Thalassoroseus pseudoceratinae: one gene and its partner. The protein of the gene in region 2 interacts with the protein of the main gene of each other region in a pairwise test. Links are inferred from orthologs where the notes say so. Each region holds a gene or a part of one and is shown on either strand. Other genes may lie near its edges.

What was found.
Region 1: the proteins of rho (region 2) and nusG interact in binary tests that used the Escherichia coli proteins (3 or more experiments, as listed by UniProt). The link is inferred for Thalassoroseus pseudoceratinae from one-to-one orthologs.

Annotation. Positions count from the first base shown.
Region 1 is NZ_JAALXT010000006.1:440,664-445,538, reverse strand. What follows is about bases 913-3,903. They hold nusG (transcription termination/antitermination protein NusG), read right to left. Parts: upstream 2,726-3,903; coding sequence 2,099-2,725; downstream 913-2,098. Other genes in these bases: tuf (elongation factor Tu), read right to left, coding at 3,852-3,903; rpmG (50S ribosomal protein L33), read right to left, coding at 3,562-3,729; secE (preprotein translocase subunit SecE), read right to left, coding at 2,851-3,288; rplK (50S ribosomal protein L11), read right to left, coding at 1,440-1,865; rplA (50S ribosomal protein L1), read right to left, coding at 913-1,267. Outside these bases: rplJ (50S ribosomal protein L10), read right to left, coding at 1-489; more of rplA, read right to left, coding at 563-912; more of tuf, read right to left, coding at 3,904-4,875. UniProt on the Escherichia coli protein: Part of the processive rRNA transcription and antitermination complex (rrnTAC). The complex forms an RNA-chaperone ring around the RNA exit tunnel of RNA polymerase (RNAP).
Region 2 is NZ_JAALXT010000003.1:1,087,250-1,091,990, reverse strand. The notes cover bases 1-2,857. They hold rho (transcription termination factor Rho), read left to right. Parts: upstream 1-639; coding sequence 640-2,076; downstream 2,077-2,857. Other genes in these bases: ribH (6,7-dimethyl-8-ribityllumazine synthase), read left to right, coding at 2,341-2,857; coaE (dephospho-CoA kinase), read left to right, coding at 1-464. Also shown: more of ribH, read left to right, coding at 2,858-2,895; transcription antitermination factor NusB, read left to right, coding at 3,189-3,602; G6R38_RS14235 (cytochrome P450), read right to left, coding at 3,632-4,741. UniProt on the Escherichia coli protein: Facilitates transcription termination by a mechanism that involves Rho binding to the nascent RNA, activation of Rho's RNA-dependent ATPase activity, and release of the mRNA from the DNA template.

The DNA of each region.
Region 1 (4,875 bases), on a different replicon or contig from region 2:
GACTTGGCTGGCGAGCATTCGGGCCGGTCCCAATAGGGCGGCTGCCAAATTCGCACCAGGGCTGAGAATTGTGCCAGCAATTGTCGACAGCAGTTCTTCTCGACTCGGGCTCTTGCTGAGTGCCACCACGCCATCGGCGTCGAGCGACTGACCGCCGACTGTTCCGCCTTTGACTTCGAGCGGTTGCAGCTCGTCTGCCCACTTTGTGATTTCTTTGGAGAGCTGAACCACATCCTCGCCACCAAACACCAAGGTGCTCGGGCCTTCGAGGACATCGTCCAGCGAGGTCACGCCCACGCCGTGCAACGCTTGCCGAGCAAGGGTGTTTCGCACGGTGAATGCGGTGATATCTTTCTTCTGGAGTGCCAGCCGCCAAGTATTCGACGTGATGGCGTCCAATTTCGAGCAATCGACGACGAGCATGTCTCGGTGTTCGCCGAGACGCTCGGTAATTTCGTCGATCAACATGCCTTTGATGACTTTACTCATGACACTCTCACAGCCTGAATTTCACGCACCGAAAACAACCGGACACAAGTCTCGTCGACCGTACCAATGACGATCACGCCGCGACAGAAATTCCAGGGGAATTGGTGGCGGTCAGGGTGACGCTTCGAAGATAGACGCCCTTCGAGGACGCTGGCTTCAAGGATTGAATATGTTTGAGGAACGCTTGGGCGTTTTCGGCGAGTTGTTCCGTCGAGAACGACATCTTGCCAACAACGCAATGGACGATTCCGGCACTATCGTTGCGGAACTCGACCTTCCCAGCTTTGTATTCACTGACGGCGGTGGCCACGTCTTGGGTGACGGTTCCCGCTTTCGGCGATGGCATCAAACCTCGCGGCCCCAGCACTCGACCGAGCGGACCGACGACACCCATCATGTCTGGAGTGGCGATCGCAACGTCGAAGTCGAGCCAGCCGTCTTTGATTTTGTCGGCCAGTTCTTTTCCACCGACATGGTCGGCACCGGCTTCTTCGGCCACCGCAACGTTCGGGCCTTGAGCGAATACGAGCACTCGCTGGCTTTTCCCGATCCCGTGCGGAAGCACGATGGAACCGCGGACGATCTGATCCGCTTGCCGTGGGTCAATCCCAAGCCGCAATGCCAATTCAACCGTTTGGTCGAACTTGCAGGGCTTGATCGTCTTTGGCAGGGATCCTTCGAGCCCTTTCAAAGCATTGACTGCCTCCGGGAGCGAGACTTGACCCGCTTCGGCCGCTTTGGTTCGCAGGAATTCCATGCGTTTCGAACGTTTTGCCATCGTTCTTTTAACCTTGCTTCTCTCGACCCGATAGACGGAGACCGGATGCGTCAATCAACTCTGACTGCCGGTTCTGTTGTTCGCCTACCGTTCGAGTGTGTTTTTCACTCTTCCACCAGCTTCGCTCAGTTGCGACAGGTGGTCTCCGGGAAAGAAGGCGGGTAGAGGGGAGTTAGTCGACGACTTCAATCCCCATGCTTCGAGCGGTGCCGGCGATTGTTTTCGCGGCCTGCTCGACGCTTCCTGCGTTCATGTCTTCAAACTTCAGCTTCGCAATTTCCATCAAGTCGTCCGTGCTGACGGCACCCACTTTTTGGGTTCGTGGGTTACCAGCTCCCTTGGCGACTTTCGCTTTTTGCTTCAACAGCACTGCAGCTGGCGGGCTCTTGACGATAAAATCGAACGAGCGGTCGTTGTAAACCGAGATGACGACGGGCACCGTGGTGCCAGCCATATCTTTCGTCTTATCGTTGAACTGCTGAACGAACTGGCCGATGTTCACACCATGCGGCCCCAATGCAGTCCCCACAGGTGGAGCCGGAGTTGCTTGGCCGCCAACGACCTGAACCTTAATTTGGGCCTTGAGCTGCTTAGCCATGACTCAAATTTTCTTTTCTATCTTCAACGCCCAGCCAGTATGGCGTGAGGTGTGTTGGATGCAAAATGTGTGAAAACGAGTTCTGAACTCAAAACTCGCGGGAAGCGTGCCATTCTGTTGACTCGCTGACGAAACGCAAGGGGTGCGTGCAATCTTTTTTTGGTTTTTTTGAAACATCAGCTTGTCGAAGCGTGTGAATCCAATATTCAGTGACTGCGACAAGCTTCGACCGATTACACCTTCTCGGCTTGCCAGTGTTCCAGTTCGACAGGAGTGGATCGACCGAACACTTCGACCAGGACCGAAATCCGTCCGCTGTGTTCGTCGATGCCGTCGATTGTTCCTTCGAAACCTTCGAAACCGCCTTCTTTGATTTTGACCATCTCGCCAACTTCGAAGTCGATTTTGGTAAGTGGTTCTGGCTGGGAGGTCCCTTGAGGCAAGTCGGTTCCGAGCATTGCCGCCACTTCGTGGGGTTGCATCGGAATGGGTTTGCCGGCCGCACCCGTGAAGTCGCCGACACCGGTGGTGTCGCGAACGAGATACCAGGTCTCGTCGTTCAGCTCCATGTGGGCCATGATGTAGCCGGGGAACAGTTTGTGCTCAACGACTCGCGGTTTGCCGTTCTTGTTCTCTTTGATCTTCTGGGTGGGGATGACGATTTCGCCGAAGTATTCCTCCAACCCTTCCCGTTTGATGCTTCGCTCAAGGGATGCCTTAATCGACTTTTCGCGATTGCTTTGGACCTTGAGGACATACCATTCAAAGTTTGATGGTGCTTCAGTGGATTCGTTGGTGGTGTCCACAGCCGGAGCGGAGTCTTCGGCCGCGGGTTCCGGGGTGGCATGTTCATCGGTCATCGTTTTGACCTCATCCGTAATTATGCAGTGATCCCGATTCGACTTGCCGAACTTGCAAAGCAGAACCGGGACGCGAGAACTTTTTCGATTTGCAGGTGGAGTGAACCACCCGAGACATCAGGCGATTAGACCGCCCGTTCCAACAGTCCGACCAGCGTGAAAAACCATGCCCAAAAGATGTCGTATGCCAAAAGAACCAAGCCGATAAACAGCATGGTGGCGATGACAACGGTCGTGGCTCGTTGGAGTTCGTTTCGAGTTGGCCACGTGACTTTGTCCATCTCGGCTTCGACGGCGATCAGGAAGTCAGCGAACTTCGGCCAGTTGACGGCACGATAGATCATCCATAGGCAGACGGCTGCCAAAATCGCCGGGACCCCCAAGCTGATGGGACGCTCGTATCCGTACGAGAGCAGGAATTGCGAGAGTCGCCACAGGCCGATCAACGCGATCAGGGCGATGGCAATTGCAGTCAGTTGGCGGGTCAGGCGGCCTTGGTTGCGTTTATAGAGGCCGAACTGCGTTTGAGTTTGCCAGAATCCAGCTTCTGCCGTTTTTGCCATTCTTGCTCAGACCTTACTACACTCAACAGCCATGCGAGTGATTGTTGCGAATATTCTTCGACCGCAAGCCACTAGAACGGCTGGAGAATAACCAACTGATAGGGAAGCACGGGCGGGAGGACTTGAACCCCCAACCTGCGGATTTGGAATCCGCTGCTCTGCCAATTGAGCTACACCCGTAAACAGTGCACTTTGACTTTATCCGATCTGGAACCGATCTGCAATCGCAAGACAACAGGGGGCACCGTTTCGGGTCGCGTAAAGTGCGGCTGACTACTTCTTGCGGGACTCTTTATGCACCGTGTGCTTTTTGAGGGCCGGGCAGTACTTCTTGAGTTCTAGCCGCTCGGTACCCTTCATGATTTTTTCCACGCGATAGTTGCGCAGGCCGGTTTCCGTGCATTCCAGCCAAACGTACTCGCGTCGATTGCTCTTGGCCATCGTTATCTTCCTTGCAAGTGACTAACTTGCAGATTGGAGTCAATGAAGAAGAGAGTTCGAAGACGAAGCCGCGTCCTCAAAAAGGCTTGAGAACGCGGCTCAACTTGACTTGCAAACTCGAACTATTCGAGGATTTTGGTAACAACGCCGGAACCGACGGTTCGGCCACCTTCGCGAATTGCGAAGCGGCTGTTTTCTTGGAGAGCGATCGGCTTTCCAAGTTCAACCGAGAGGTTGACGTTATCGCCAGGCATGCACATTTCTGCTCCGCCGAGCAGGTTGGCGGTGCCGGTCACGTCGGTTGTGCGGAAGTAGAACTGTGGTCGGTAGCCGCTGAAGAATGGCGTGTGACGGCCGCCTTCCTCTTTGCTCAACACGTACACTTCAGCTTCGAACTTGGTGTGCGGGTTGATGGTTTTAGGTGCGGCGAGCACTTGACCACGGTCGACGTCTTCTTTCTTGATCCCACGAAGGAGGATACCGACGTTGTCCCCGGCGATCCCTTCGTTGAGGGTCTTTTGGAACATTTCGACACCGGTCACGGTGGTTTCGACGGTGTCTTTGAGTCCGATGATTTGGATCTTCTCACCGACCGTGATGGTTCCGGCTTCGATACGGCCGGTCACAACGGTACCACGACCTTCGATCGAGAACACGTCTTCGATAGCCATCAAGAATGGCTTGTCTTGTGCACGAGCCGGCTCAGGGATGTAGCTGTCGAGAGCGTCCATCAACTCGCCGATGCAGGCGTTGGCCGAATCGTCGCCTGGGTTGTCGAGAGCTGGTTTGGCGGAGCCTTTGACCAACGGGATGTCGTCGCCTGGGAAGTCGTACTTGCTGAGCAGTTCACGAACTTCCATTTCGACGAGTTCGAGCAATTCTTCGTCGTCGACGAGGTCGCACTTGTTGAGGAAGACGACCAATCGTGGCACGTTCACCTGGCGAGCCAAGAGGATGTGCTCACGAGTTTGTGGCATCGGGCCGTCGGCGGCGGAGACCACGAGGATCGCACCGTCCATTTGGGCGGCACCGGTGATCATGTTTTTGATGTAGTCGGCGTGACCTGGGCAGTCGATGTGAGCGTAGTGCCGAGTTTCCGATTCGTATTCGACGTGGGAAACAGCGATTGTCACGGTTTTGGTGTCG
Region 2 (4,741 bases):
GACGAGTTTTTGGCGATTCGCCCGCGTGTCGCGAGCAACTTGACCAACTTGAACGAATCGTTCACCCCCGCATTCGGAAGCGACTTTTGGCTCAGATCAAGACGATCCGCGACAACGAACCAAATGTCCAAGCCATTGTTCTCGATGCTCCAATTTTGTTCGAGACGGGTTGGCACGAATTGTGTGATGCGGTCGTCTTCATCGATGTCCCGCATGACATTCGCCAACAGCGATTGCAAACAGGACGGGGATGGAGCCAAGATGAGCTGATCCGACGGGAGGCCAATCAACTCCCGCTTGAGGAGAAGCAGACACGGTCCGATTGGACCATTCGTAACACTGGCGAACTGGAAGACTCTGCTCGACAGTTCGCAGAATTTTGGAACACGCGTTTTTCTTCACCGCTCAGATCGGCATTTCACGACGATACCGTACTCGAAGAAACGCAGCCATATGTCGAATGAATAGACACCACGAAGCAAGATCAATGGGTACCCCCTTTGAATTGACGATCACCCCAGCCTGAGACTCTCAACTCCTAGCTACTAACCTCCTTCGTTCTGAGCCCGCATTGCTCACAGATCACACGTCGTGATCTGCATCTTGAGCAAATGGCTTCTGAAACCAAGGCCACTCACCATGCCCAAATCATCCAAATCATCCTCTGAAGCAACCGAATCGGCAACCAGCACCGCAATCAAGGACGCACCGTTGAGTGCGGTCCGCCGTTCGTCCCGTCAGAATTCCAGCTCGAACACATCGAGTGGTAGTGGCGGGCGGGATAAGAAGGACACGCCGGATCTCTCAGACTCCGATATCCATATCGCCGAACTCCAGCGGATGACGATGAAAGAGCTGCTGGATCTGGCTAGGAAAGAGGGATTGAGCGAGTACACAGGACTGAAGAAACAGGACCTCATCTTCAAGATTCTCAAAGAACAAACGAAGATGAACGGCCTGATGTTCGGTGAAGGAACACTGGAGATCCTTCCGGACGGATTCGGGTTTCTGCGAAGTCCCGATTATCATTACCTCCCCTGCCCTGACGATATTTACGTTTCGCCAAGTCAAATTCGACGGTTCGGTTTGCGAACTGGGGCGACAGTGGCTGGTCAGATTCGGCCGCCGAAAGAAAACGAACGTTACTTCGCGTTGCTGCGTGTGGAAGCCATCAACGGAGAGGACCCGAACATCCTTTCCGACAAGGTGTTTTTTGACGATCTAACACCTCTACACCCAGAAACCCGGTTGCGGCTTTCGACCGATCCAAACATGCTCAGCACACGGGCCGTTGACATCGTGGCCCCGATCGGCATGGGACAACGCGGTTTGATCGTCTCGCCGCCACGGGCGGGGAAAACCATCCTGCTTCAACAACTCGCCCAGGCAACGCTCAAGAACCATCCCGATGCATACGTCATCATGTTGCTCATCGACGAGCGGCCGGAAGAAGTCACCGAGATGGAGCGGCATGTCAAAGGCCGTAATAGCGAAGTGATTTCCAGCACCTTCGATGAACCGCCGAGTCGACACATTCAAGTCTCGGAGATGGTGATCGAGAAAGCCAAACGCATGGTGGAGTACGGCCACGATGTGATCATTTTCCTCGATTCCATTACACGACTCGCTCGTGCCTGGAACACGGAAGTGCCGCACTCTGGGAAAATTCTGACGGGTGGTGTCGACGCGAACGCATTGCAGCACCCGAAACGATTCTTCGGAGCGGCTCGAAATGTGGAGGAAGGCGGGAGCTTGACCATCATCGCGACGGCTCTCGTCGACACTGGTAGCAAGATGGACGAGGTGATCTTCGAAGAGTTCAAAGGCACCGGCAACACGGAACTGCATCTCGACCGGCGACTCGTCGAAAAACGTGTGTGGCCTGCGATTGATGTCAACAAGTCCGGCACACGTCGTGAGGAATTGTTGATGGATGAAGAGGAACTTCGCCGCGTGTGGATTCTCCGACGAGTCCTGAACGACATGAACCCCGTCGAGGCTATGGAACTGCTGACGAACCGCATGAGACGGACCAAAACCAACGAAGAATTCCTGCTCAGTATGAACCTAGGCTGATTTTGCCAGCGAAAAGAGCTGTCATTCGGTGATGCCGTTTCACCATCGTTGTCATCGATGGCAAAACAGTGATTCATGGCCAATGGTCCCACGGACCTGGCGTAGCAATGCTCTGAGTCAACAATCGGACCGAATGCGTCAGTCGCGGCATCAAAACACGAGCCGCCTTCGGTCATTGCTCTTTGCTTCGTCATTGATGCTCCTGTTCTTGGGCCAAGCCACGTCGGGAAAGACACAACAACCGTCGGATCAGATTGAAGTCGAATGGCTGACTACCGGTTCGTCGAGAAGTTGCTACGATCCACGGGTCCATATTTGATCAAAACATGTCGTGAGGTAACGAAGTTGGCAAACACGATTGAAGGCGAATTATTGGCGAGCGATGGTGCGTATGCGGTTGTTGTTTCGCGATTTAACAGCTTGGTGACGGATCGCTTGCTTGAAGGCGCTTTGGATACGCTCCGCCGACATGGTACGCCGGACGATCGCGTTACGATTGTCCGTGTTCCGGGAGCGTTCGAGATTCCCGTGGTCGCCGATCGCTTGGCAAAGAGCGGCCAGTTCGTTGCCGTGATCTGTCTGGGAGCGGTCATCCAGGGCCAAACCACTCATCATGAGTACATCAATCAACAACTGGCAGCCGGTCTGATGCAAACCAGTCACGAAACGGGGCTACCAGTTTCGTTCGGTGTGCTGACTTGCCAGTCGATGGAACAAGCCATGGACCGAGCCGGCGGCAAAGCCGGGAACAAAGGTGTCGAAGCTACGTTGGCGGCTATCGAAACAGTCAACGTGTTGCGGAAGCTCGACCAAATCTAGCCTTCAAGTATCGGCTTTGTCTGCGGTTCGCCCCGGAAGGACAATTCCGAGGCGATTGGGAATGGCAAACCGCGCTCTAGACAGTTCTGCCGCACCGAGTCAGAATTGAATACAACGCTCAAGCAGTGCGGTGAGACTGTGAATCTGGGGATCGTTGGTCGCCCAGATCAATGATGAAATCAACGATCGTCTTTTTGGAACCAGTCGTCATGGCTCTCTAAGCAGAGCCATGTTGATATGATCTCAGTTAACATCAACTGGACTCGCGCCCCTTGGGGCATTCGGAAGGAATCATGGCTCGTCGTAGTAAAGCCCGTGAAGTCGCATTGCAAATGCTCTATCAAATGGATGTCAATGCGGACACCGACCCCAAATCGGTGCGTTTTCAGATTGCGGAGGAAATTTCCGAACCCGATCTCTGTGAATTCGCCTGGCAGGTCTTTGCTGGCGTGATGGAATGCCGCGCGGACGTTGATGCCCGTTTAGAGACGGTTGCCGAGAACTGGAGTTTGTCCCGCATGGCAATCACGGATCGAAATGCGTTGCGGATCGGAGCCTTTGAGATCTTGCACAGTGACACGCCGTATCAGGTTGCCATCGACGAAGCGATCGAACTGGCTCGGAAGTTTGGCTCAGCTCAGTCTCCGCAGTTCGTCAATGGCTTGCTCGACAAACTTGTGACGGCCGATCGGAAATCGGATCGTTAGACCATCGAGCCGATTGAAATGTAATTGGCCTAAGTCGGCAGTTCCACCATGTCTCTGACGTTGCCCGCGACAGTCCCAACGCCCCTTGCGTAGTTCTCGCCCGTAGGCCGCGTTCGCATGAGCATTCCCTGTTTCGGGATGATGACAATGGTGCCCTGCCGATCGATTGGACGTTCGGGAATAAATTCGAGCTGAAATTTCTGTAGCAGGTGCGAGAGTACGATTTTGATCTCTTGCATCGCGAATCCGGCACCGATGCAAATGCGTTGGCCAGCACTGAACGGGTTATATTCATAACCCGTATAGTGATGATCAGAAAAGCGGCTGGGTTGAAAACGTTCTGGCTCCGCGAAGATTTCCGGCATGTGATGTGTGTGATAGATACTGCCCATCACTTCTGTTCCCACCGGTAATTCGAACCCGCCAAGTTCGGCATCCTGGGCCAACACTCGGCCATTCCATGGGACCGGTGTAATGATCCGCATGCTCTCTTTGATGACTCGATCAAGCAAGGGGAGCCGCTCGAAATCGGATGGCCGAGCCGTCTCCCCGTTCAGCTCACTTTGGAGTTCCTCGACCAGATCGGCGTAGATCTCGGGATGTTGCGAAAGTAAGAAACACGTCCATGTCAGAGCATTCGCACTAGTTTCGTGACCGGCCGCAAACAGAACGTTGACGTGGCCGATAAGTTCGTCTTCCGTCAATGCTGCTCCATCGGTCTCGTCACGAGCCTTGAGCAACATGGAAAGGACATCATCGGCTTTATCTGGTTCTGCCCGACGTCGAGCAATCACGCCCTGAGCCCGGCGATAGGCGATTTCCGAGACCTCAAGGAGCTTGCGATACGGCAACCCCGGTAGATCATACGGAAACAAGCGAACCAATGGATTGCTCACCAGGGCCAATCCGGTTTGCACGCCAGCGGTAAGCTCAGTCCCACCATCCTCAAGGCTTTCACCGAACAGGCACACGCTGGCGATTTCTCTGGCGAGTTCACGCATTTCCACCGCGATATCAAAGGTCTGCCCAACTTGCCAATTCGAAGTCATTCGTTCCGTGACTTCGATCATCGCATCGGCGTAGGTTGCCACCCGATTCGGGATAAAGGCCGGCGCCATCATCTTTCGTTGTCGCCGGTG